Nordella sp. HKS 07: one gene and its partner. Each later gene encodes a partner of the first gene's protein in a complex. Links are inferred from orthologs where the notes say so. Each region holds a gene or a part of one and is shown on either strand. Other genes may lie near its edges.

Evidence for each region.
Region 2: the proteins of G5V57_RS02115 (region 1) and trxA are in contact, whole or in part, in an NMR structure (PDB 2IPA), measured with the Bacillus subtilis proteins. The link is inferred for Nordella sp. HKS 07 from one-to-one orthologs.

Annotation. Positions count from the first base shown.
Region 1 is NZ_CP049258.1:440,696-452,772, forward strand. The notes cover bases 4,359-7,256. They hold G5V57_RS02115 (arsenate reductase ArsC), read left to right. Parts: upstream 4,359-5,509; coding sequence 5,510-6,004; downstream 6,005-7,256. Other genes in these bases: G5V57_RS02105 (PhnD/SsuA/transferrin family substrate-binding protein), read right to left, coding at 4,359-5,089; G5V57_RS02110 (helix-turn-helix transcriptional regulator), read left to right, coding at 5,161-5,517; G5V57_RS02120 (MIP/aquaporin family protein), read left to right, coding at 6,009-6,707; arsC (arsenate reductase (glutaredoxin)), read left to right, coding at 6,704-7,117; G5V57_RS02130 (MFS transporter), read right to left, coding at 7,118-7,256. In the rest of the region: G5V57_RS02085 (arsenate reductase (azurin) large subunit), read right to left, coding at 1-612; G5V57_RS02090 (arsenate reductase (azurin) small subunit), read right to left, coding at 624-1,145; G5V57_RS02095 (sigma-54 dependent transcriptional regulator), read right to left, coding at 1,328-2,650; G5V57_RS02100 (sensor histidine kinase), read right to left, coding at 2,640-4,106; more of G5V57_RS02105, read right to left, coding at 4,103-4,358; more of G5V57_RS02130, read right to left, coding at 7,257-8,293; G5V57_RS02135 (NAD(P)-binding domain-containing protein), read right to left, coding at 8,357-9,769; G5V57_RS02140 (helix-turn-helix transcriptional regulator), read right to left, coding at 9,819-10,136; G5V57_RS02145 (hypothetical protein), read left to right, coding at 10,337-10,510; G5V57_RS02150 (recombinase RecT), read right to left, coding at 10,539-11,315; G5V57_RS02155 (hypothetical protein), read right to left, coding at 11,618-11,779. UniProt on the Bacillus subtilis protein: Catalyzes the reduction of arsenate [As(V)] to arsenite [As(III)]. In vitro, can dephosphorylate para-nitrophenyl phosphate (pNPP).
Region 2 is NZ_CP049258.1:2,896,755-2,908,919, reverse strand. The notes cover bases 3,250-6,235. They hold trxA (thioredoxin TrxA), read right to left. Parts: upstream 4,912-6,235; coding sequence 4,588-4,911; downstream 3,250-4,587. Other genes in these bases: addA (double-strand break repair helicase AddA), read right to left, coding at 5,100-6,235; G5V57_RS13695 (alpha/beta fold hydrolase), read right to left, coding at 3,399-4,265. Outside these bases: G5V57_RS13710 (hypothetical protein), read left to right, coding at 166-951; G5V57_RS13705 (hypothetical protein), read right to left, coding at 1,112-1,492; G5V57_RS13700 (serine protease), read left to right, coding at 2,032-3,207; more of addA, read right to left, coding at 6,236-8,435; double-strand break repair protein AddB, read right to left, coding at 8,432-11,431; G5V57_RS13675 (nucleotidyltransferase family protein), read right to left, coding at 11,444-12,157; tRNA (adenosine(37)-N6)-threonylcarbamoyltransferase complex ATPase subunit type 1 TsaE, read right to left, coding at 12,154-12,165. UniProt on the Bacillus subtilis protein: Participates in various redox reactions through the reversible oxidation of its active center dithiol to a disulfide and catalyzes dithiol-disulfide exchange reactions.

The DNA of each region.
Region 1 (12,077 bases):
GTAGGCAGGCCGGTTGTGAATACGGCAGTTCTTCACTTTCATTGAACCGAAATAAAGCTTGCCAGTGCCCCAGGTATTTTCATAGCCCCCAGCCGAACCGCCATGGTCGAACATCGAAACGAAGAGATCGTTCTCATTGTCCTTGTCGACAACGCGTGCGGTGACCCTGGCCACGAGATCAAGCGCGTCATTCCAACTCGTCGGCTGCCAAGTGCCGTAGCGCCAGACCATTGGCTCAGTGAGGCGCTGCTGCTGGGTGCCCGTTATGTCGGAGCGGCGATTCTCGGCCATGCGGGCGCCCCGCACGGAGCCCAGCCCACCATTCACCACGCAATCCTTGTCGGGCTTGATGACGAGATGCACATCCTTCCCGTCCTGCTTGACGATGTTATACATGGACGGGGAATACCAGGCGACCGTATCGGCCTCCTGCTGTTTCGACAGGTCGACGCCGAAGACGTTTTCGTTTGGCGCTGTTCCGCCCTGTTTGTTCACGGGCCAGGTATAGGCGTGATAACCGCAGCCCACGATGCAATAATGGCAGGTTACGTTGAATTTTTTGGCGTCGGCGGGAATGATCGGCAAACGATCTATGTTTCTCTTGAATGCCATGGGTCCCTCCCTCAGAGCACGTTGGACAGGCGGCCGTAGAGCAATTCATCGATGCCTTCGGCATAGATGTCGCCCTTGCCATCGACGCGCAGCATGTATTGCGGAAGGTTTTGCGTCGCCTGGCCCCATACTTCCTGGCCTCCAGCTTCGCAATCGAAGACCGAATAGTGGCCAGGGCAATTCATAGTGTGGCTTTCGGCGCTGTAATTGAGCGGGAAGCCCTTGTGCGGGCAAACGGTCGAAAAGCCAACTATGTCGCCGTCGGGTCCGGCGCCGCCCTGCACGTGCTTTCCGAGCTTAAGGAGAACACCAGGAGCGTCCTCGTCCGGATAAGTGACTTGCAATGCTTCGTTTGGCTTGAGTTCCGAAATATTGGCAAGGCGGTTGGACGGATAGTCCACTCTCGCGCCAGGGATCGCGGCTTTTGCCTTCTCCGGAAAGACGGACGCCGCGGGAACAGCGGCAGCCACCGCAAAGGCCCCAGTCAAAAATCGACGACGCCCGACTTCAACTAGCTTGTCACACCGCTTCATGATGACGTTCTCCCATTGCGCGCAGGGTACGCGATCAGAGGATGCTACTCGTCACAAGCGGGGGATCTTTATTGCGATGCAAAAAATCGCAACGGGCGGAAAATCAATGTCTTGGCAAAAAGGATGTTCGGAAATCCGAACATGATGCGATGCCGAAGGTCTGGAAAGCTGAACGGCAGGACCTAAGGTTCGTTGTAGCCGGCAATATACAACCGCCGCATCTTCTCCCACAAAGTCGTGCGTGATATGTCGAGAAGCTTGGCTGCCTCGATGATCTGGCCATTGGTCTGCTTCAACGCACGCTCGATCTGCCGTCGTTCAGCGGATTCGCGAACTTCTGCCAAGGTGGAAAAGGCCGCTAATATGGGATGCAGGTCGGATTCGAGGTCGGGGAACATGTCGGCCGGCATTATCCAGTCAGCCGCGGCCATCGCCACGGCCCGCTCAACCCGATTACGCAGCTCACGCACGTTACCGGGCCAGGCATGCTCATAAGCGATCTCATGGACCATTGTGCTTATTCCGCGCAGATTAACCTGGCCCGCGCCCTTGAAGCGATCGAAGAAGAGGTCGAGGAGCCAGGGAATGTCTTCGGCGCGTTGCCTGAGCGGCGGGACCTCGATGCGGAATCCGTTTATCCTGTAATACAGGTCTTGCCGGAATCGGTTCAGATTGACAGCTTCTTTGAGATTGACGTTGGTGGAGCATATTATGCGGCCGTGGAATTGGACAAGTTGCTCTCCCCCGAGGCGATGGAATTCACGCGCTTCGACGAGCTGAAGTAGCTTCGCTTGCAGGCCGACGGGCAGCTCGCATACTTCATCGAGAAAGAGAACCCCGCCACGTGTCCGCTCGGCGAAGCCGCGATGGAAGCCTTGCCCACCTGCCCCCTTGCTTCCGAACAACTCGAACTCCATGCGGTCCGAATGTATTGCGGCGCAATTCACCGCGATGAACGGCTCTTTAGACCGTGCCGAGATACCGTGCAGGAAGCGAGCGCATACTTCCTTACCGCTGCCCGTTTCTCCGGTTATCAGTAAGGGAATTGTGAGATCGGCTATGCGCCGCAGGGCGGCTTCGACCTCTCGCATGCCGGCTGAAACACCGAGAGCATCCTCCTTCCGGCCTACCGGGTGACGCTGAATGAGGGATTGCGCTCGTGCGATAAAACCGCCGGTCTCGAAAGGTTTCGTCACATAGTCGCCGGCGCCGGCTCGCATTAAAGACACTGCCTGGTCAACATTGCCGAAAGCGGTCACAAACAGGAAAGGCGGGACGAAGGATGTTGCCGCCAATTGCCTGTAAAGAACCTCGCCGTTCGTGTCCGGCAGACGAATGTCGCAGACGACAAGATCAGGACTGCTGCTGCGTAGGCCGCGCAGCGCCTCGTGGCCTGTCCTCCACCAGTCCACATGGCAGCCTTCAAGTGAAAGGCATTGGACCAGCGACTCCCCCATGATGGGATCATCTTCGACAAGCGCGATTACGCGTCCCTCAAGCGACATGACTTAGCTCCTCACCCATAAACGGCATCACCAGCCTGATGAGCGCGCCACCATGTTCGTTGTCGAGTGGATAGATCCTGCCACCCAGCTCCTGACAGAGGCGCTTGACCATCCATAGGCCTAAGCCTGATCGTCGACCAATTGGCGCCGAACCCGCGTCCGGGTGTTCCAGATAGTCTTTCAAGTGACTTGGCAGCCCTGGGCCGTTGTCTGCCACCTCGAAGATGGCACTATTTCCATCAGTTCGCGCTGTTAGCGAGATCGCCCCTCCCTCGCCGCAGGCTTCACAGGCGTTCAAGAGGATGTTGAGTATGGCATCACGTACAGGAGCGGCCGGTAGTGGGGTTGACGTCGAAATGTCATTCGTCCAACGGACATTTAGGTGCTTACGCTTGATTTCGGGTTCGATCAGCAGTTTCAGATCGTCGATATCGCCAGGCATGAGGCTTCGTGAGTCGCCGCCATCACGATAAACCGCCAATGTCGATCGCACTAGATCGCGGATACCGGCTAATCCCTGTTCGAGTAGCCTGACCGATGTCGCCCGCACCCCTTCGCGGTTGCCATGACGACGCAACGAATCGAGCGCGTTGAACATGCCTCCGAGCGGATTGTTGATCTCATGCGCGAGGCCAGAAGCAAGACGCCCCAGACTAGCCAATTTTTCTTCCTCCGCCAGTTTGGCTGCCAGCTCTTGTCTTTCGTTCACCGCGCGAGCCAGCGCATTGTAGCGGGTGAACAATCGGCGGAATTCGCCGCCATGCAAGCCCAGCACATTCGGCGGAATGGGTTCGAGAGGCCCCTGTGTGCTTCGGTCAAGATATACAGAAAGGATGCGGATCGGCTGAACCATACGCCGAACGGCGAAATAGCCTATCGCCGCGAGCACCGAAGTGAGAATGATATTTGTGAGAACAAGAGTAGCGAACACATCCGCCCGCTCCTGCAAAAGCAGGCGAATATCGGCTAGGGCATAGATATGCCCGATCTCACGGCTTTGGTAGATCAGAGGGCGAGCCAAATGCGCCGTCGTCAGTTGCTCCCCCAGTTCGACACCGGCATCTGAGAACTGCGAAAGAATCTCCGGCGCGAGTGGCCTGTCAGACGGAAAGCGTGTTGGATCGGTCGCTGCAAGGACATTGTTACTCCCGTTCGTCACGACCGCCCATTCCACGTTGAGGCCGCGATAGCGTTCACGCGATCGGTCAAGCGCGTCAAAGACTTCCCAGATATCCTCACGGACCACGGACAGTATAAGGGAGGCGGACAGGCCATCCAAATATGCCGCGCCAAGCTGCTCAAGATGTCGTTCCTGAGTGTCCGCAAGGCGGGCAAGTACGCGATTGGTGATGACGGCACTAATAATGACCATGAGCAGAACGACCAGCATCGGGACTTTGACGGTGATCGGCCACGAGATGGGGTTCCTGGCTATAGACGACGCGGAGAACTTCATGCCGGTACACTCCGCACGAGGGTCATTTCATCGGCAATGGAGTCAAAAAGGCTATCATCCTCGCTGCTGAAGCCGTCGAGGCGAAGCAAGTTCAATACGGCTTGGCCATCCGGATCGTTTTTCACGCCAAGCAGCGCCTGTTTGATCAGCAGGACGGCATTGCGATCTTTTTCGGCGCTGGTGCAGGCAATTGGGGGGAAGCCGAGCAATTCGGATTTTCGCAAAACTTTGGTCTTGCCGGTGAGTTCAGGTTCGATTGCAGACATTACTTCCCAGACATAACCGTCGACGCTACCACTTTGCGCGAGCCCAGCAGCCACCGCTCTCACGACATTGCGATGTCCGTAAGTGAAAAAGGTCTGCCGGAAGAATTGCTCCGGCCGAAGCCTTTGCCGGGCTAGCAGAGCAGCAGTGACCAGATATCCCGAATTGCTGTTGGGATCGGAAAAGGCATGAAGATCCCCTTTCAGCTGCTCGAAATCGGTTGCCTCACGGTCCTTCGGGATGATCAGATAGGACTGATAAAGCGGCTTTCCCCTCCAAATGGGGACGGCGACGAGCGAGAGGCGGTCGCGATATTGGACGAAGGGATAACCGCATATCCAGGCCGCCTGCAGTTGGCCGGACAGCAGTAGAGAAGTGATCTCCTCATAGGTACGCCTTTGCACGAGCTGAACGGCATTACCAGTGCTGCGTTCCAGATAGGATTTGAGCTTGGTCAGCAATTCGAGATCATTAGTGAGGAAGACGGGAGTTAATCCAAAACTGATCGTGCCCTCTGTTGCCCGGGCTTTTATCGCGTGGGTCGCTGTTAGGGCCGTCACCCCAAGACCGAACGCGCGACGTGAAAACCCTTTCGGAGTGGTCTCGGCTCGTCTGGCAAATGGGCTCGATGGATCACGCATGGGCAGGATATTAGGCTCGGATGGGATCTGCTCCAACTCCACCGCGCTCACTAGACCCGCAGAAGGGCTGACCCCCATGTTGCGCTGCACAATCCACCGTCACGGCAATTGTCACAGGACTGTAACATGGTGTCGTTATATCCGGACATATGGACAAGACAGCGGTTGTCGACACCCTAGGGTGCCTGGCCCAAACGACAAGACTTGAGGTATTTCGGCTTCTCGTGGCTGCGGAACCAGAAGGCCTCGCGGCCGGAGAAATCGCGCAAGCCCTGGGCGTACCGCACAACACGATGTCCAATCATCTTGCCATTCTCACGCGCGCGGAGCTGGTTTGGGGCGAGCGTCGCAGCCGCAGCATCATCTATAGAGCCAGTCTCGCGACGTTGACCCAGGCCTTGACCTATCTCGTCAAGGATTGCTGCGGCGGCCGTCCCGAAATCTGCACACCCCTGATTTCAGGTCTGACCCCGTGCTGTGTGCCGGAGAAGAAACACCATGCCTGATCATATCTTCAACGTACTTTTCCTCTGCACGGGCAATTCCGCTCGCTCGATCATGGGAGAGGTCATTCTCAACCGCGAAGGCATCGGTAAATTCAGAGGCTATAGCGCCGGCAGCACGCCCAAGGGGTTGGTTCACCCCTATACGCTCGATCTCATCAGCAAGCTGAACCACCCTGTGAAAGATCTGCGTTCCAAGGACTGGGATGAGTTTGCGCAGGAGCGAGCGCCGAAACTCGATTTTGTTTTCACTCTTTGCGATGACGCCGCGAATGAAGTCTGTCCCATTTGGCCAGGCCAGCCGATGACCGCCCATTGGGGTATGCCCGATCCGGCGGCGGTCGAGGGAAATGAAGCCGAGAAGCGCCTTGCTTTCGCGGAGACCTACCGCATGCTACGCAACCGCATAACCGCCTTCGTTAATCTGCCAGTTCGCTCGCTCGATCGACTCAGCCTGCAGCAGAAGCTTGTCGATATTGGAAGAAGCTGAACAAATGTCTACTTACGATCTCACTCGCCGATTGACCGCAGAGGCTCTCGGTACCGCCCTCCTCGTTGCGACCGTCGTTGGCTCGGGCATTATGGCCGACAAGTTGACGGATGACACGGCACTCGCTCTTTTGGGCAATACTTTGCCCACTGGCGCCATCCTGGTCGTGCTGATCACGATCCTGGGACCAATCTCCGGGGCGCATTTCAACCCGGCGGTTTCGCTGGTCTTCGCGCTCCGACGTGAAATCAACAGTTCGGACGCGGCTTCCTACATTGTAGCCCAGATTGTGGGAGGCATCATCGGCACGATCATCGCTCATCTGATGTTCGACCTGTCCGCGATACAGTCATCGCTCACCGTCCGAACCGGTATCGCGCAATGGCTGGCGGAAGCGGTCGCCACTTTCGGCTTAGTCGCGACGATCCTCGCCGGCATCAAATTTGCCAACTCTTCCGTGCCTTGGCTGGTTGGTCTTTACATCACGGCCGCGTATTGGTTCACCGCATCGACCTCCTTCGCCAATCCGGCCGTGGCGATAGCACGCTCCTTCACAAATACATTTTCAGGCATTCGTCCCATCGACTTGCCGGGGTTCATCGTGGCGGAGCTTGTTGGGGCCCTGATCGGTATGATTCTGATGACATGGCTCTTGCGGTCGCAGCCAGATACTAAGACACAAAACCGGAAAGCTCGTGCATGACCGTCACTATCTATCACAATCCTGCTTGTGGCACGTCGCGCAACACGCTGGCAATGATCCGCCAGAGCGGCGAAGAGCCCGTTGTCATCGAATATTTGAAGAACCCGCCGAGCCGTGAGAAGCTCAAGGAACTGATCCATGCGATGGGGATCAGCTCGCGTGATCTTCTGCGCCAGAAGGGTACGCCCTTTGGCGAGCTTGGCCTCGGCGATCCCAAGTGGGCATCTGATGAGCTGATTGATTTCATGATGATGCATCCGATCCTGATCAACCGCCCGATCGTCGTCACCGACAGGGGCGTTAGGCTGTGCCGGCCATCGGAGGTGGTTCTTGAAATCCTCCCCAATCCGAATATCGGCCGTTTCGTCAAGGAAGACGGCGAAGTGGTCGAATCGCGCCGCGTGGGGTGATCAGGCGGGGCGTGGTATAAGGCGTAGCACGACCAGCGAAAGCCCGGCTAGCACAGCAGTGGCAGCGAATGCTGTCGTTGGCCCCGCACTCCCTAAGATGAGCGCGAAGACGAAAGGCGCGCATGATTTGACCGCCACGCTGATAGCGGAGATTCGACCCAGCCTCGCGCCATATCCGCTGCGTCCGAAGAGAGCGAGCGGGATCGTGCCCCTAACGATCGACGAGAGCCCCTGGCTCAAGCCGAACAAGACGGCGAAGACGACCGCTGCGGCGACGCCAGCCCCCGCCAACATCAGCGCCGCAAGCGCTACGACCAGAAAGAGCGATGAGATCGCTCCGGTGGCAAGAGGGTGCAATGTCTTGCCGAACAGCATGTCGAGGAAGCGGATGGCGACCTGCGACGGGCCCATCAGCACGCCGACGCCGACCGCCACCGCCGATGTGAAGCCGGCATTCTGCAAGGCGGAGACCCATTGGATGTTGAAGGACGAATAGACGAAGCCGGTAAGGCAGAAATAGGCGATGAGCCATAGCATCGCGCGCATTCTGTCCTGAGGAGGCAGCGTCGACTGTTCGTCGCCGTCCTCTCGCGCTATAAGGCCGTTCGCAATCGGCTCCGCCGTTTGGCTGAGGACCCAGAGATGAATGGGAAGGCAAACGGAGAGGTTTATGGCGGCGAATATAAGATAGACTGATCGCCAGTCCATCGTCTCGACCAGGAAATGCGTAATTGGCCAGAAGACGGTCGAGGCAAATCCGCCTAGCAAGGTCATCTGTGTAATTGCGCGCCTGGCCGCCTGGCGCCCAGTGATCTGGGCGATTGCCGCGAAAGCGGCATCATAGAGGACAAGAACCGAGGTCACTTCAACGATTATGAGAGCGAGCGCGAAGGTGATAAGGTTTTGCGATACCGCCAGCGCGACGAGAGCGATGGACGAGGCGACCGATCCCCAGGACATTATGAGCCGGGCTCCGCGCTCATCGATCAGCCGGCCGGCGAATGGGCCGGCGAGTCCGCCGATCAGCAGCGCGAGCGACAGACATCCGAAGGACCAGGATGACGGCCAGCCAAATTCGCGCGAGATGTAGGGCTCAAGTACAGCAAAGGCATAGTAGAGCGTCCCATAGCCCACGACTTGCGTGACGCCGAGGCCGATGATGGGGATGGCGATCAAGCGTTTGCTATCTAACGCTCTATCGACTGCTGTGATTGAACTTTCAGTCATTGAGGCGCAGATTCAGCAGCTTCCTGCTTTTTCAAGGATCGTTTTCGCTACATCGACTTTGGCCGGGCCGCAGCAAGTAGTGCCCTTTCGCGCCGCTGGCCTTTCGCAGCAGGGCTCTTCCGCATTGGGCTCTGCACCAGTGCAGCAGGCTCCGCCCGGCGCTACCTGGTCGAGCGTGGCATTGCACACGCCCGTCTCAGGAAGCACCAAACGCACATCATCGGCCGCCGCGTGATCACCGGCGAGATGCGCCGAGATCGAACGCACCTGCTCATAACCTGTGAGCAGGAGGAATGTCGGTGCGCGGCCGTAGCTTTTGATGCCGGCAACAAAATATCCCGGCTCGGTGTGGACGAGTTCGCGCCAGCCATGCGCGGGAACCGTTCCGCAGGAATGCTCATTGGGATCGATCAACGGCCCGAGAGCTCGCGTGCTCTCGACGACGGGATGCAAGTCGAGCTGTAATTCGCGGGCAAAGGAGAAGTCCGGACGCTGGCCGGTCGCGGCGACGATCCGGTCAAACGGACCGATGCGGCGGATGCCCTCTGGGGTGATGCCTTCGATCAGGACACCATTGCCATTCATCTTGAGCCGTTGCGCCGCGAAGGACAATTGGATGGTGAGACGCTTATCCTCGACCAGAGCGCGTAGCCTGTCGCCTAATTGACCACGCGCCGGCAATTGGTCGGAAGCGCCTCCACCGAAGACCTTGGCCAGCGAATTGCCGCGCACGGCCCAGGTAAGCGCGGTTGCGGGCTCGTCCTCCGCAAGCAAAGCAAGATCGAGAAGGGCGTTGGCTGCCGAATGGCCGCCGCCCATGACGAGCGTCCGCATGCCGCTATAGACTTCACGATCTGCGCCAGAAACATCCGGGATGCCATAGGAGATGCGATCCCTGAACGCGCTCTCGCCGACCGCCGGCCAGCCATTTGCGCCCAGGGGATTTGGGTTTTGCCAGGTGCCGGAAGTGTCAATGACGGCGCGGGCGAGAACCTCGCGCTCATTGCCGGCCTTGTCGCGAAGCGTGATGATGAAAGGAGTGGCTTCGCGGTCGCGGCTCTTCATCCGATCGCGCCCGAGCCTCGAGATTCTTACGACGCTCGCATTAGTTTCGATGATGGGGGCGAGTTCGGGCGTCGCCGCCAGGGGCTCGAGATAGTGCTCGACCAGATCCTGGCCCACCGGTAACGCGCTGGCGGGCGGACTGACCCAGCCATTCTTTTTCAGAAGCTCCACGGCCGCCTCATCGACGCATTGTTCCCAGATCGAGAAGAGACGGACATGGCCCCAGTCACGCAAGTTTGGTGCAATCTGATCTGCGGCTTCGAGGACACGAACTTCTTGGCCGCGTAATATGAGGTGAGACGCAGCCGCAAGGCCGATCGGACCGGCTCCGATAATGGCGATTGGAAGGGTCTTGTCCATTTACATATCTCCAAATTTCTAGAATCACCGAATTAATGGAGCAAAAAAATCATGCGGCGTCGGGACGGCAGGTATTCTCCTTTTCCTCGATGCAGCATTCCTCCGTGAGAAAGCCGACCAGAGCCGCCATTACGGGATAATTGGCCCGACAGATCAGGGTGGTTGATTGCCGCTCCTGGGTGACCAGATCGACCTGGATCAGCTTCTGTAGATGGTGGGATAGCGTTGAGGCCGCAGTACCGAGGCGAGATTGAAGCTGCCCTACAGACAGACCGACTTCCCCCACGCGCACCAGGGTGCGGTAAATAGTAAGGCGGGTGGGATTGCCCAGAGCTTCGAGCTGAGCCGCAGCATCGACAAGTTTCATGCTCAATAATTAAGAGATCGACTTAAAGGATGTCAATCCATATTTCTAGAATCATCGAAATAATCAAACTTAGTGTCACCTTAAACGAAACTACTGGTTGCTAGAGCGCCCTCCCATCGTCCCTTGGCCCTTCGGGTTTTTGGGTTCTGTAGGTCGCGAGGATCGCGAAACGGTTGAGTCTGTGCCCAGCCGAACAGCGCATGCTCAAACTCGCGATGACAGCGGTCGGAGAGGTGCTGGCCCAGGACCGGACGAGGCACCGCGCCGAGCTCGAGCACGAGGTGGCGAAGCTCAGAGCCGAATTCCTGGCTGACCGGCTAGAACAGGAATGCGTCGCTAAGCTCCAGGCGGTGCCGCCCGCCAAGATCGCGTGAGGCTGCGCAGACCGGAAGGTGTTGGCGGTCATGCGACAGGAGTGCTGTTCGTCTGGTCCTTGGCTTCCTCAGGCTCCGGCATGGTGGCAAACTCCTTGAGCGAATGAGGAAGCTGGCGGCGGCCTGGATTCTCCCGTGCTTCCTTGAGGTCGTACAACTCATCATCGCGGCGAACGAGATCGTCGAGATCGGACGAGAACGGCAGGGACTTGGCGTGCCGTCTCAATACCGTTTTGCGCATCATCTCTTCCGGGAAGGTGTCCCATGGACCTTTCTCGGCTTTTGACAGCTTGCGGATCGCGTCGATCTCGTCGATCGCCATGACCTCGTAGGACCTCTCGCCGTCCTTGAGCTTCGCGATCGAATAGGCGGCGATCACCTTGCCGCGCTCGGGACCGAGGTAGGGACGGTGCCGGATATGCGGATCGTCGCCGAGCTCGAAGCTGAACTCGTCCTTTTCGTGGACGCAGTAGCAGGACCAGGTACTGATCTCGCCAGCATTGCGTGCCTTCTTGCGCAAGCCCGCGACCATCGGAATCCATTGCGCCGTGAGTCTTCCCATGATGCGATAGGGAACGATCGCTCCTTCCCGCCCGTCCGGAAGCAGGCCGTCTTGTGCGGCGCGCATGCAGGCGTTCCACAGTGATCGCCGGTCGCAGTTGAGGAGCGCCGGATTGGTCTGGATCGCCGTCATGATGACACGCTGAAAACGTTCGATCTTGATGTGGGCTGGCAGTGCCGCCTGAAACTCCGGGGCCAGTTTCATCATTTCGGAGCGGATTGTTATGAGCGGGTTGTCTGGCATAGTGGCCTCCTCATGGGTGAGTCCTCCAGGATTGCGGCCTGGAGGCTCATTGTTATTAGAATGGGACTGCGTCATCGAACTCGACGAGCGCCTTTGAGGCGTCTGACTCCGGTGACTCTTCAGCCTTGGGAATCGGAGCCTTCACGACCCGGGGAACGAAGATATGCTTCGTCTCGCCGACCTTGTTCTTATAGGTTGTCGGTGTGAGCTCGAGTTCAACGCCGATCCAGGTGTTCTTCTTTATCGATCCGACTCCTTGCGAGATGCTGCTGAGATCGGAGTCGTAAGGCAGATAGAAGTCGTTAGAACTCGTCAAACCAGATGCGAATACGCTCGCCGAACTCGAACCAGTGCCTGTCGATATTGCAAATTGTTCCATGGAATGGCTCTAGGAAGTTCACTGCTCGCATCTGCTGGGCTTCGAACTTGATATCGAAGTCGTCGTCGTCATGTTCGTTGGTCATCTTGAATTCTCCATTTCTTCGGTTGTCTCGTGTTCTTCTCGTCATCCCTCTTTTCATGCTCTGCCACTGCGTCCTCCATATGCACGCGGACATTGCATCCGGCTGTCCGCAGTTGCCGGGAATCTTGTCTTCTTCACCCTCCGGGGGCTTTTCATCCGTCCAACCGTACAAAGCGTTGTCGCTGCGGGGTTTTTGCCATTTTCAATCCGTCCAAAGATCGTCTGTCTTGGACGGATTGAAAGTCAGAGAAACCCTTGTTCCGCAGGGCTTTGGACGGTTGGACGGATGGAATCCCCCG
Region 2 (12,165 bases), 2.5 Mb from region 1 along the record:
TTCGGATAATCCGATGCGTAAATCAAAGAGTTAGAGCGCCGGAGCGATTCTATGTGAGCGTCCGACGCTCTAACGGGCAGGTCATATGAGAAATCGGGTTTTTGTCGGGGCCGGCGACGCCAAGAGCTGCTCGCGTGCCGCAGAAAGAGCGCCATGATGATTTCAATGAAGAATATGACCGCTGGGGCCGCACTGCTGGCCATTGTGGCATTGAGTTCACCTGCGCGCGCTGCCGACACGGTTTCGTTCCTGGCGCCCGAAGCACAGACCACTGAACAGAACGGCTGGACGTATTCCGTCACGCCATATTTCTGGGCTGCGATGCTTTCCGGCGAGATTGCGCAGTTCAATTCGCCGACCGTTGATGTCGATGCGAGCTTCAGCGACATTCTGGATAACCTGGATTTTGCTGCAATGGCGATCGGTGAGGCACGCAACGGGCGCTTCAGCCTGGTCGGGGACCTGATCTACACCAAACTTTCCAGCGGCAGCGCAACGCCTTATGGCATCGTCGCGGAAAGCGTGGATGTGCAGTCCTCGACTTTCGCCGCACTGGCGGGCGCCGGCTATTCTGTCCTCGAAGGCGCGTCGGGCCGATTGGACGTCGTCGCCGGCCTGCGGGTTTGGTCAGTTAATTCCGAGATTTCCTTCAGCGGGGGAATCCTCCACGACAAAACGCGCGGTGATGGCGCAACCTGGGTGGACGCCCTGGTCGGCGTGCGCGGCAACTATGCGCTCACGCCGCAATTCCACCTTATGGGCTGGGGGCTTGTCGGCGCCGGCGGAGCGGATCTCGATTGGGATGTAGCAGCTGGCGTTGGATACCGCATCAACGACACTTTCTCGGCGACGCTCGGCTACCGCGCGCTCGGCGTGGATTACAGCAACGACGGCTTTCGCTTCGACGTGGTGCAGCAAGGCCCTATCGCCGGACTGACGGCCCACTTTTAGGCTTTGCTGATGTGAGAGCGGCCTTTCTCGCATCGTCGACAGCCTGGAGGGCATCACCCCTGGCATCAAGGATCCTGATTGTGGGCTCGCTCTATCTCGCCGGCCACTACGGCGATGCGATGTCGCATGTGCAGGGCGCCGGCCGGCGCTAGGCCGCCGGCTAGGCGCCTGGGTGCGTGTCTCCCCCGTAGCCCTCGCGAGTATCCCGTGGCAGCGGGCGGTGAATATTTCGGCGGCCCGCGCCGGGAGCGATGACGCCGCCGACGGTATGGACCGCCAGTTCCTGTACGAAGCCGGACTGCGGGGCGCAGATTTCGTTGGTGAGCATCAGCTCGGCGTTGTACGTGGTGAACGACCGCATACCCTGCTCCCGACAAATCAGTTTGGCGCCAATATCGGGCTCCTCTTCAGTCCAGCAGCGGCAAGCGCCATTGTGGCGCATGGCAATCATTGTGGCTGAGCCCTGACGACGACCGGGCATTACCGGCAGCAGGAGATTGAAATGTAACGCCGCCTCGCCGCGATCCTGGCCCTTGGACATAGCTCGCTCATTAAACAGGATGAGGCGGGCACGCGGGCGACCTTGAAGGAGCGAAGCCGGGCCATCCTGCAGCCGCTCGTCGCCAGGCATCACGGCCGCATCGTCATGGTCATGGGGACGACGTGGTCGTCGGGCAGAAGCCCATGAAGACGGCGCTGGCAGCAAATCGCAGGAAATTGGCGGATAGCCGTAAGCGTTTCTGATAAGGAGCGCTTATTTGATTGTAAGCGTCGATTGCTACTCGCGTTGGGTCGCGGCAACGCAACATCGCGGGTCATTGACGTTGTCTGGAAGGTTGTACCCAGGCCGTAAAGAGCGGGCCGGTGGTAACGGCACACCGGCCCGTTTCTTGTCGGTGCTTACCCCTTGCAGGACGAGGAACAATGAACAACCACGCGAGCGCGCCCGGTCTACGGCGGAACAGGAACGAGGCTTAGGAAGCCACGACGGCCTCTAGAGCAATCCCCCATGCGCAGCCGCTAACCTGCTGAGCATGGGGGAATGCTTAACCCACCACCAACCACGAAAGGGCCACCGCCATGGCCAACGCTCGCGCCTTAAACCGCGCGATGGTCAGCGTCTTTGCCATCGCCGGAGTTTCGATGTTGCTCAGTGAGCAACCCGCCCATGCCGACAGCGCGCTCACCTGCGTGATGACCGACACCAAGGGCGGCAAGATGACCTACGGCTTCGTCAAGGGTACTGACAATTCGATCCACGAGTACAGTGTGATCACACCGCAGGGCAATCGCATCAACCATCAGTATCCCAACCTGCCGGGCTGGGGCGCCAACTGGGACAACACCAAGTTCTGGATCGTCCCGGACAGCAACCCCGATTATCAGCTAGTTGCCACCAAGCTCGGGCCGATCACCAATGGCTGGCGCTATAGCGATGCCGTGGTGTGGAAGAACATCAACGGCCGCTCGGTTCTGGTTTCGCAGGGCGTGTGCGGCACCGAGGGACGGGCATGGGAGCGCGACAACAACTCGCCGACATATCCCGTGACGCAAGTCGCCCAGCCGTGGCAGCCGACCCATATCGAGCCTGCCGGTGACACGTCTGACTCTCAGGAGAAACCCAAGAGTTGGAGTGGAACTGGCTTCAGGATTACTTCTGACAATCACGTACTTACAAATGAACATGTAGCCGGCAATTGCGGACGGTTAACGGTCTCAAGACCGGGCGATGTTCCGGTAGATGCCGAATTGGTTGCATCAGATCCCACAAATGATCTGGCCCTGATAAAAACGAAATCGCCGCTCTCTGGTAGCGTTGCCAAGTTCAACAATGGCGCCGCGCCAAAAGCGGGCGAGGAGATCGCCGTGTACGGATTCCCTCTGGCCGGTGCTTTGGCGTCAAGCGGAAACATTGTAGCCGGAAATATTGCAGCGCTTGCAGGCTTAGAAAATGACAGCCGGCATTACCAAATTTCTGCGCCTGTGCAGCCGGGGAATAGCGGCGGCCCGGTATTGAACAATAAGGGAGAAGTGGTTGCCGTCGTTTTCTCCAAGTTGAACGCCATAAAAGCGGCAAAAGTGACCAGCGATATTCCCCAGAACATTAATTTCGCGATCAAAGGAAGCGTGGCGGTCAATTTTCTCGAGAGTAACGGGATCTCCTTTGAAACCCAAGCGGGTCAGACCAAATTGGATGTTCCTGCAATTGCAGAGAAGGCAAGAGCTTTTACGTTCCTGATAGAATGTAAAAACTAATCTTGGTGGGGAGCCGGGGCGTGCTTGTGACAGCAATCGCTCTGGCATTGCATCAGGATTGTGCCGCTGGTCCCCCCTCGCCCTGACGCTCATCCGCGGGGGAGAGGGGATCGTTCAATAGCCACAATTTATCCTCTGGCAGTAGGGAAACGCCGCTCCGACGTAATCGAAGCGGCGCAAGCCTTGCAGTACTACTGGAACATCCCCTTCGGCGTCTCGCCTTTCAGGAACGGTTCGATGATGCCCATGAGCAACTCCGTCTGGCCGATGACGGCGGTATGCGAGGTCGCCGGCAGGATGGCGAGGCGCGAGGCAGGCAAGGGCTTGCCCATGTCGCCCATACCGCCGCCGCCGAGCAGGCGGAACATTGCGACCGCATGTTCGAGCGTCGCCACATCGGCATCGCCGGCGATGATCAGCACCGGCGTCTTCAGCGCCTTGACCTCAGCGCCCCAGGCCATCGGCTCATGCTCGAGCGCGATCAGCTTCTTGACCAGAGCCGGGAACCCGTCGGGATTGGCGGCGAGCTTCTTATAGTCTTGAGCGAACGGCATGTTGACGAACATCTCGACCGTCATCTGCGGTTTGAAGGCGGTGAATTCCGGCTGCCAGCCCGCGGCATCATAGGCGGCGGAGGCCGCGACGAGCTTGTTCACCTTATCGGGATGACGGATGGCGAGCTGGAGACCGGCGGCAGTGCCCATGGAGTAGCCCAAGACATCGGCCTTCTTGAGCCCCACCTTGTCCATGAAGACGGCGACATCGTCGGCCAGATTGGGATAGGTGATCGGCCGGTCGATATCGGTGGTGCGGCCATGGCCCTGGAATTCCAGCGCATAGACCTTGTGAGTCTCGGCTAGCTTGGGGATGATCGCCCCCATCGTCTCGATATTCATATAGGCGCCGTGCAGCACGACCAGCGGCTCGCCCTCGCCTGAGACCTCGTAATACATCTGCATGCCGTTGACCTCGACCCGGTCGCCTTTGGCTTCGGGCTGGGCGAGCGCCGGGCCTGCCAGGAACAGCAGGATCCAGGCGATCAGCGTTGTTCGGAACATCGGTATCTCTCCTCGTCTATGCGCGGCTCAATGCCGGGCTTCACCCACACGACGAAGGACGCCTCGCGATTTCGACAACGTGCTCGAGAATTTTTTGTTGCAATCGCGGCCGCGCGGGCGCCATGGCTAGGTCGCGATCAGTTCGAAGAGGGAGTCCATATCCATTCCATTTGCACATCACGCGCCTGGATCGCCCCAACTGGAATTCCGGTGTTCTTGGGGCTTTCGCGAAATCCGCCGAAATTCCCTGTAAATTCCCTGCAAAAAAACACGGCCCGGAAAACCGGGCCGTGCCTACCTGAGTCTTGAAATGTTCGTGGGCTCAGACGATCGATTGCTCGATCCAGGACTGGAGCTGGCCCTTGGGCGCCGCACCGACCTTGGTGGAGGCGACCTTGCCGCCCTTGAACAGCATGAGGGTCGGGATGCCGCGTACGCCATATTGCGACGGCGTCTTCGGGTTCTCGTCGATATTGATCTTGACGACCTTGACCTTCGGCCCGAGCTCCTTGGCGATCTCCTCGAGCGCCGGGGCGATCATCTTGCACGGCCCGCACCATTCGGCCCAGAAATCGACGACCACCGGGCCGTCCGCTTTCAGGACATCGGCGTCAAAGGAAGAGTCGGAGACCTTGTGGGTAGCCATGGAAACCTCGTGGGGAAAATAGGAATCGGTTGATCAAAAGGTAGGGACCGGGACCCCAAGGGTCAAGGGCGGCGAGCGCGGGATGCGGAAAAGCGGGTCCCGGTCCTTTGCGGGTATTCCGCCCTAAATATTGAAATCGATCAGGTTTATGAGTTTGGACTGATGCAATCCAAACTCGTCGCGATCCACTACATGGCAGGCATGACCCGGTCGAGCATCTCCGACGGGATGACCATCAGCCGGGGAGCCTCGGTCCACAACAAGGCCGCCGTGACCCGCCTTTCCGGGAACATCCGGGTGAGTGCGGCCCGATAGGCCGCGAGCTGGGCGATATAGGCTTCGGGCACGGCCGAAAGCTCAGCCGGCGGGACACGGTCGCTCTTGTAGTCGAGAATCAGAACTTCTTCTTCCCCAACGACAAGCCGATCGACCTGGCCGGCCAGGAGGCCCTGCGTCCCGAGTTCCGCCATCAAAGGGATCTCGGCAAAGCCATTGCCGACGAAATAGCGGGCATATGCCGGATCCTCGATGATGGCGGCCACCTTGTCCGCCAGGCTCTGCGCCGCCGCTCCGGTGATGCCGCGACGGTCGAGAATCTCGAGGGCGGCGTCCTTCCGCCGCTCGGGCGGCAGGTCGGGGAGAAGCTGGAACAGGCGGTGCAGGGCCCGCCCCTGCTCCATGGCGGCCGACGGCGCCACCGGCCCCTTGCGGACCAGACGCGACGGGTTGATCCAGTCATGGCCGGCGAGCTCGCGCGGCGGCTTCTCCGTGAGCCAGGCCGGACTCTCCGTCGCGGCCTCAGGCTCGGGCGCGCTTTTCACTGCTGCTGCGGGCGGCACCGCCTGGACATCCGCGATGCGCAGGAGACCGTCGCCATCGCGCTCGCCCGCGAGGCTCGCCTCGACCAGCGCATACCAGCTGCCGGCCTTGGGCTCGTCATCGCTCGTATAGCCGCAGATATAGAGTTCATCGCGCGCCCGGGTCAGCGCCACATAGAGCTGACGGCGATATTCGTCGAGACGCTGGACGCGCAGCAGTTCGCGCTTGGCCGTCACCTGCGGCGCCTCGACGCCGCCGCCGAAGCGCCAGAAGGGGATGAGCTTGCCCTCGGGCGCCGGCAACATCAGCGGCTGCACCTCATTGCGGTCGTCGGGTGGCGCGCAGGTATCGGGCAGGAAGACGATATTGGCCTCGAGCCCCTTGGCGCCATGCACGGTCATGATGCGCACCACATCGCCGCTCTGGTCCATGTCGCGGCGGATCTCGGTGTCGGCGGAGGTGAACCAGTGCAGAAAGCCCTGCAGGCTCGGCGTCTCGCGCTGCTCGTAATCGAGCGCCAGATTGAGAAAGGCGTCGATGAGATCGACGGCCTCGGGCCCGAGCCTCGACAGGATGTTCTGCCTGACACTCGGCATGTCCTCGCCCAGCACCCGGGCATAGAAGCCGAACGGGGTCTCCTTGCCGCCCCAGTCGATCCAGCGGCGGAGTCTCGCGACGATTGTGTGCAGCGCCGCGTTCTCGGCGAGACACTGCCAGAGGCTGCGCCGGCCGCGGCCAAAAGCAAGAGCGAAGAGATCGTCGTCATCGAAAGCGCGGCCATCCGGATGCGAGATCAGCGGGCTCTTCAAGAGGCAGGCGAGCGCGTGATCGTCTTCCGGCAGCACGATGAACTGGCCGAGCGCCAGGAGATCCTGGATGGCGATATGGTCGTTCAGCGTGACGCGATCGGCGCCCGCCACCGGCACGCGGCAGCGATTGAGCTCGCGCAGCATGCTGGAGAAGAAGTCGTTCCGGCTCCTGACCAGGATCAGGATATCGCCCGGCGTGACCGGCCGGCCGAGCGCCGTGATGATGCGCTTCTCGCGCAGCCATTGGGCGATGGTCTCGGCGATGCGCTGCGCGAGCTTGCGGGCCGGATGATTGCGGTCGATACGGTCGACCGGCACGAGCCAGGGATCGTAGTCGGGCTTGTCGTCCTTGCGCGTGACCGGCCACAGCTCGATGAGCCCGGCATGACCCTTGCGAACCGCCTGGTGCAGGACATCGCTGTCGCCTTCGCTGATGAGTCCCTGACGCGCGACGCCGCCCGCGAAGACCGCATCGACCGCTTCCAGAACCGTCCGGGTCGAGCGGTAGGAAATGCTGAGCGACACCGTATCGAGGCCATCGGCCCCGCTGAGACGGGATTCGAAATAGGTCCGCGTCTCCTCGAAGGCGGCGGGATCGGCGCCCTGGAAGCTGAAGATCGACTGTTTGCGGTCGCCGACGACGAAGAGCGTGCGGACGGCTTCGCCACGCGCGCCCGCGCCCGAGAAGAATTCCTGCGCCAGCGCCTTGACGATCTGCCATTGCGCCGGGCTGGTATCCTGGGCCTCATCGACCAGTATGTGGTCGATCCCGCCGTCGAGCTTGAACAGAACCCAGGCGGCGGAAACCTGTTCGACCAGGAGCCGTCTGGTGCGCAGGATGAGATCCTCGAAGTCATAGCGGCCGTAAAGACGCTTCAGCCGCTCATAGTCGTTGATGATGCCGGCCGCCAGCGTGACGAGCGCCTCGGTCGCGAGCATCATCTCGTCGGTCGCGAGCTTGCCGAGCAGCGTGACGACGCGATCCATCTCGCACTCGAGCGCCTCGGCGAGCCACGGCTCGGCCGTCTGCATCTTCTTGCCGACGACCGAGGACAGTGCTTTGGGCTTGAGGTCCTTCTTGAGGAACAGGTCCCTGAGAGTCTCGCGGTCGCCCGCCTTGACGCGCCTGAGCGCCAGCGCCGATTTCCGGTCGGTCGCCGCGGCGGAGCACTCCAGGGTCTCGATCATCCGCTCATAGAGCGGCGCATCGACTTCCATCAGCTCTGCCTCGAGGCTCGCCGCCGTATCCTCAACTCCCAAGCCCAGTTCGCGGCGCAGATAGTCGAGATCGAGGGACAGATCGGAGCGCTTGATCAGGATGGTGCGCAGCAGCTCGTCGAATGCTTCCGCCTGGGCGCGTGCCACGATGCGCTTCAGCGCCGGGTCGTCCGCCGTCTCGGCCTCGGCGATGATGCGCCGGCGCGCCTGATCGAGCAGCTCGGCCGCACTCCTCTCATCCATCACCTCGAAGCCCGGCACCACGCCGGCCTCCACCGGGAAAAGCTGCAGCAGCCTTTCGCAGAAGGCGTGAATGGTCTGGATCTTGAGGCCGCCCGGCGTTTCGAGCGCCAATGTGAAGAGCTCGCGGGCGCGCCTGAGCGTCTCGGCGGTCACGTCGGCATGCCCCATGGCGCGGATATGCTGGACGAGATCGGCGTCCTCCAGCACAACCCATTTACCGAGACGGCCATGCAGGCGGCTCGCCATTTCGGCGGCGGCCGCCTTGGTGAAGGTAATACACAGGATCTTGTCGGGCGGCGTGCCCGACAACATCAGCCGAATGACGCGGTCGACCAGAACATGCGTCTTGCCCGAGCCGGCATTGGCCGCCACCCAGACCGAGCGTTGCGGATCGGAAGCACGGCGCTGATCGTAACTCGCCACCGAGAGCTTCATGACGCGTCCTCGGCGAGCGACCATTCGCGCCATCGCGAGAGATGGTCGAAGGGCGATGTATCCTGCTCCTTCTCCATCGCTGCGCGCGGCAGATAGCCCTTGGTGACATCGTCATAGGCGCGGATCAGCGCCTTGAATTTCTCCAGATGCTCCTGCGCCTTCTCCATGATCTCGAGATCGGCGATGGGCTGCAGCAGACCCGGCGGCGCCCCGCCGGAGAGCTTGATATAGAGGAGCGCCTCAGTCTCGGCGGGCTCGACGCCCTTGAAGCTGCCTGCCGCGAGAAGTGCGGCCTCGAGGGTCAATTGCGGGGCAAGCCCGGTCTTGACCTGGGAGCCGGTGGGAATGCGTCCGGTCTTATAGTCGATGAGCCTGGCCTTGCCGGACGCCATGATGTCGATGCGGTCGGCGCGGCCGGTCAGCGTGAAGCCGTCGAACTCGTGGGCGGCCGCGACCTCGGCATGAATGCGCAGGAGGCCCTGGCGCAGATTCCGCTCCTCGGCGACGAACCAGGGCACGATACGCAGGAAGCGCGGCCACCAGAAGCCCGCCACATCGGCGTCGGCCATATGGGGCGCGAAAACCTCCGACCCGAGCCGCTTCAGCTCGCTTTCCGCGTCCACGGGCAAGGTCACCGGATAGGCGCTGGAGAACAGATTGAGCGTGTCATGGATGAGATTGCCTCTGAGCCCCAGATCGGCGGCGGCGCCGATCGGCGGCAAGGGCTCGAGGCGCAGCACCTTCTCCGCATAGATGCGATAGGGATCGCGCATCAGCTTCTCGACCTGGGTAATGCTCAAGGAGCGCGGTCTGGCGGCGACCGGCGGCCTTGGCCTCGGCATCACGACACGTCGATCACCGCGCGCGTCGTCGAACGTCCTCGCCCACTGACGCCAGGCGGCGCCGTCGTCGAAAGCCGTGCCGGTCGCCTCGAGGATCATCCTGAGGCGCAGGATCCAGCGCGAGGCGACGGCGGGCTGCTCCTTGACGCGCTTCGACCAGGTGAGCACCACCTTGGGCGCGCCGAGACCTTGCGCGAAGTCATGCGCGGTGAGGCCGATGCTGCGCTCGGGCGGCGTCATGCCCAGGCTCTCGCGCATCGGCCGGTTGATCCACGGGCCGGGATCGGGCTGGGCCGGCCAGCTCGCCTCGGTGAGGCCGCCCATGATGACGACGTCGGGATTGATCAGGCGCGCTTCGAGCAGTCCCAATATCGAAAGGCGCGGATGATGGACGGAGAGCCGCACCGGCAGGCGGCGCAGCCACCCGGCCAGGAAGAGTGCTGCGCGTTCCGGCCCGCACTCCGGCAGGAAGCGCTCCGCGGCTGCCAGCGACTGGACGAGCAGATCGATCGCTTCCGCCGCCGGGGCATCGGCAGTCCTGTCGGCGACATGCTCCAGTGCGGCGGTGAAGACGCCGGCATGCTGGGCGAGCGAGGCCTCGCCGCCTGGCATCAGGCTTGCCAGCGCGGCGCTGGCGGCGCGCGCCTGATCTTGCGCCAGCGCCCAGTCCGGCTCGCTCAGGCGCTTCAGCGCCATAAGGGTGTGGATGTCCGTCTCGGCCTCGCGCCGCGCTTTCACCAGAGCGTCGACGATGGCATCGGGCGCCAATCGATCCAGCCCTGAGCGCAACAGCGCCAGGTCGATGATGCCGGCCGCCTTGCGCGCCGCCTCGGGCGGCTGCCCGAATATGGCCAGCGGATGATGCAGCAGTTTGGCGAATTCGTGGATGGCGAAATCGGAGAGCCGGTAATCGATGAGGGCGGACAGCAGCGAGCCCATTGGCCGCCTGTTCAAGGCCACACCGGCCGAATCGTCGATCTCGACGCCCCAGCGCTTCAGCGCGCTGACGACGCGGCGCGCCAGATCGCGGTCGGGCGTCACCAGTGCGGCGGTCTTGCCCGGCTCCTCCAGAACCTCGCGCATGATGAGGGCGATGGTCTGCGCCTCCTGATGGTGATCGGCACGCTCGATCAGGCTGACGCCCGCCATGCCGCGGACGATCTCGTCGCGCCCGGCGAAAAGAGCCTCGCGCCAGCTGCCGGCCGCCGCCGTCGGCCGCATGATCTCGGAAGCGAGCCAGCTGCGCGCCGGGTTACGCGGACTATCGTCGATACCGGGCAAGGGCCGCACGTCGCTGCGTCCCTGGTTCCATGAGTCGAGAAGGCGCTTCAGGCCGAATTGTGGATGCTGCGGAGAGACATGCTGCCAGGCTTCCTCGCTCATCGTCTGATCGAGGCCCGGCAGGACCACCGCGCCGTTGGGCAGCGCGGCGATCGTCTTCATAAGCTCCGACGCCGCCGGAATGGAGCCGGTGGAGCCCGCCACGATGATCGGGCTTTCGGGGCGCAACTCGGCCAGCCGCTTCGCTTCGAGCCGCAAGAGACGGCTGCGCCTTTCCATGGGGCCGAGGAGGCCGAGCGTTTCGAGCTCGTGGGGCAGCCTCTCGCGGACGATCGCCAGAAAACCCAATATCGCCGTGCGGTGCTCTGCGAGATCGGCGGCGAAGAGATCGGACAGCTTCGCGAGATCGGCCTCTTCCGTCTCGAAAGTGTCGACGAGCTCGCTGAGGCTTTCGGCCAGAGCGATGGCCTGTGAAGGGGAGCCGGCGATCTCGCGCGACAGGCGCTCGTCGGGATAAGCCACGACCCACTCGTCGATGAGACGGATGAGCAGCGCCTCCCGCTCCAGCGCCGAGATGGCGGGCGCCAAGAGATCATCGGCGGGTGATGAGTCATCGGGCACCAGCAGGTCTTCTTCCACATCTCCGATCGGACGGATGCGCGGCAGGAGCATCGCCTCGCGCCCCGCCACGGTGAGAAAGCTGCGCTGCAGGATGCGCACGGCGCGCCGCGTCGGCAGAAGAATGGTCCAGCGCGGCAGCTCGTCAAGCGATGGCGGCGGCAGGTCGGCCGGGAAATTCCCGGCGAGGATCGCGCGCGTCAAAGCGGGCAGAAACGCAACGTCGGGTGGAATGTTGAAAAGGCGAAGGCTCACGCCGCGCCCTCATCATGCGCGCAGCGCGCATTCGGCCAGAGGGATGGCCTCAGGCGTGCCGACATGCAGCCACAGGCCCTGATGCTCGATCCCGAAGAGGCGTCCTTGCGCAATAGCCTTGTCCCACAGAAGGTTCACGGAGAATTTCGACACGCTTATATCGGCGAAGAGGCGCGGATGCACAAGATAGGCGCCGATATAGGCAAGTCCCGCCGCGCCCTTTGCCGACCTGCCCGTGATGCGGCCATCACCCTCCAGGTTGAAATCGCCGTGGCCGTCATAGCCGATGGTGCGCGCCGGATGGCAGAGCAGAAGCAGGCAATCCATGCGGGTTTCGTCCCAGCCTTCCTTGAGGCGCGCGAGTGCCGGCTTTTCCTGGTCGATCCAGATCGAGTCGCTGTTCACCACGAAGAAGGGCGCTTCACCCAGGAGCGGCAGGGCCTTGACGATGCCGCCGCCCGTGTCGAGAAGCTCCCGGCGCTCATCCGACACGACGATGCGCGGCGACGACTTGGCCTTGGCCCAGGCCTCGATCTGATCGGCGAGATAATGGACATTGACGACCGCGAAATCGCAGCCCGCCTCCGTCAGGCGCGACAGGCCGTAGTCGATGAGGGGCGTGCCCGCCACTTCCACCAACGGCTTGGGCTTGCCATTGGTCAAGGGGCGCATGCGCTGGCCCAAGCCCGCCGCCATGATCATCGCCCGCTGTCCGAGACCGGTCATTGCGGCAG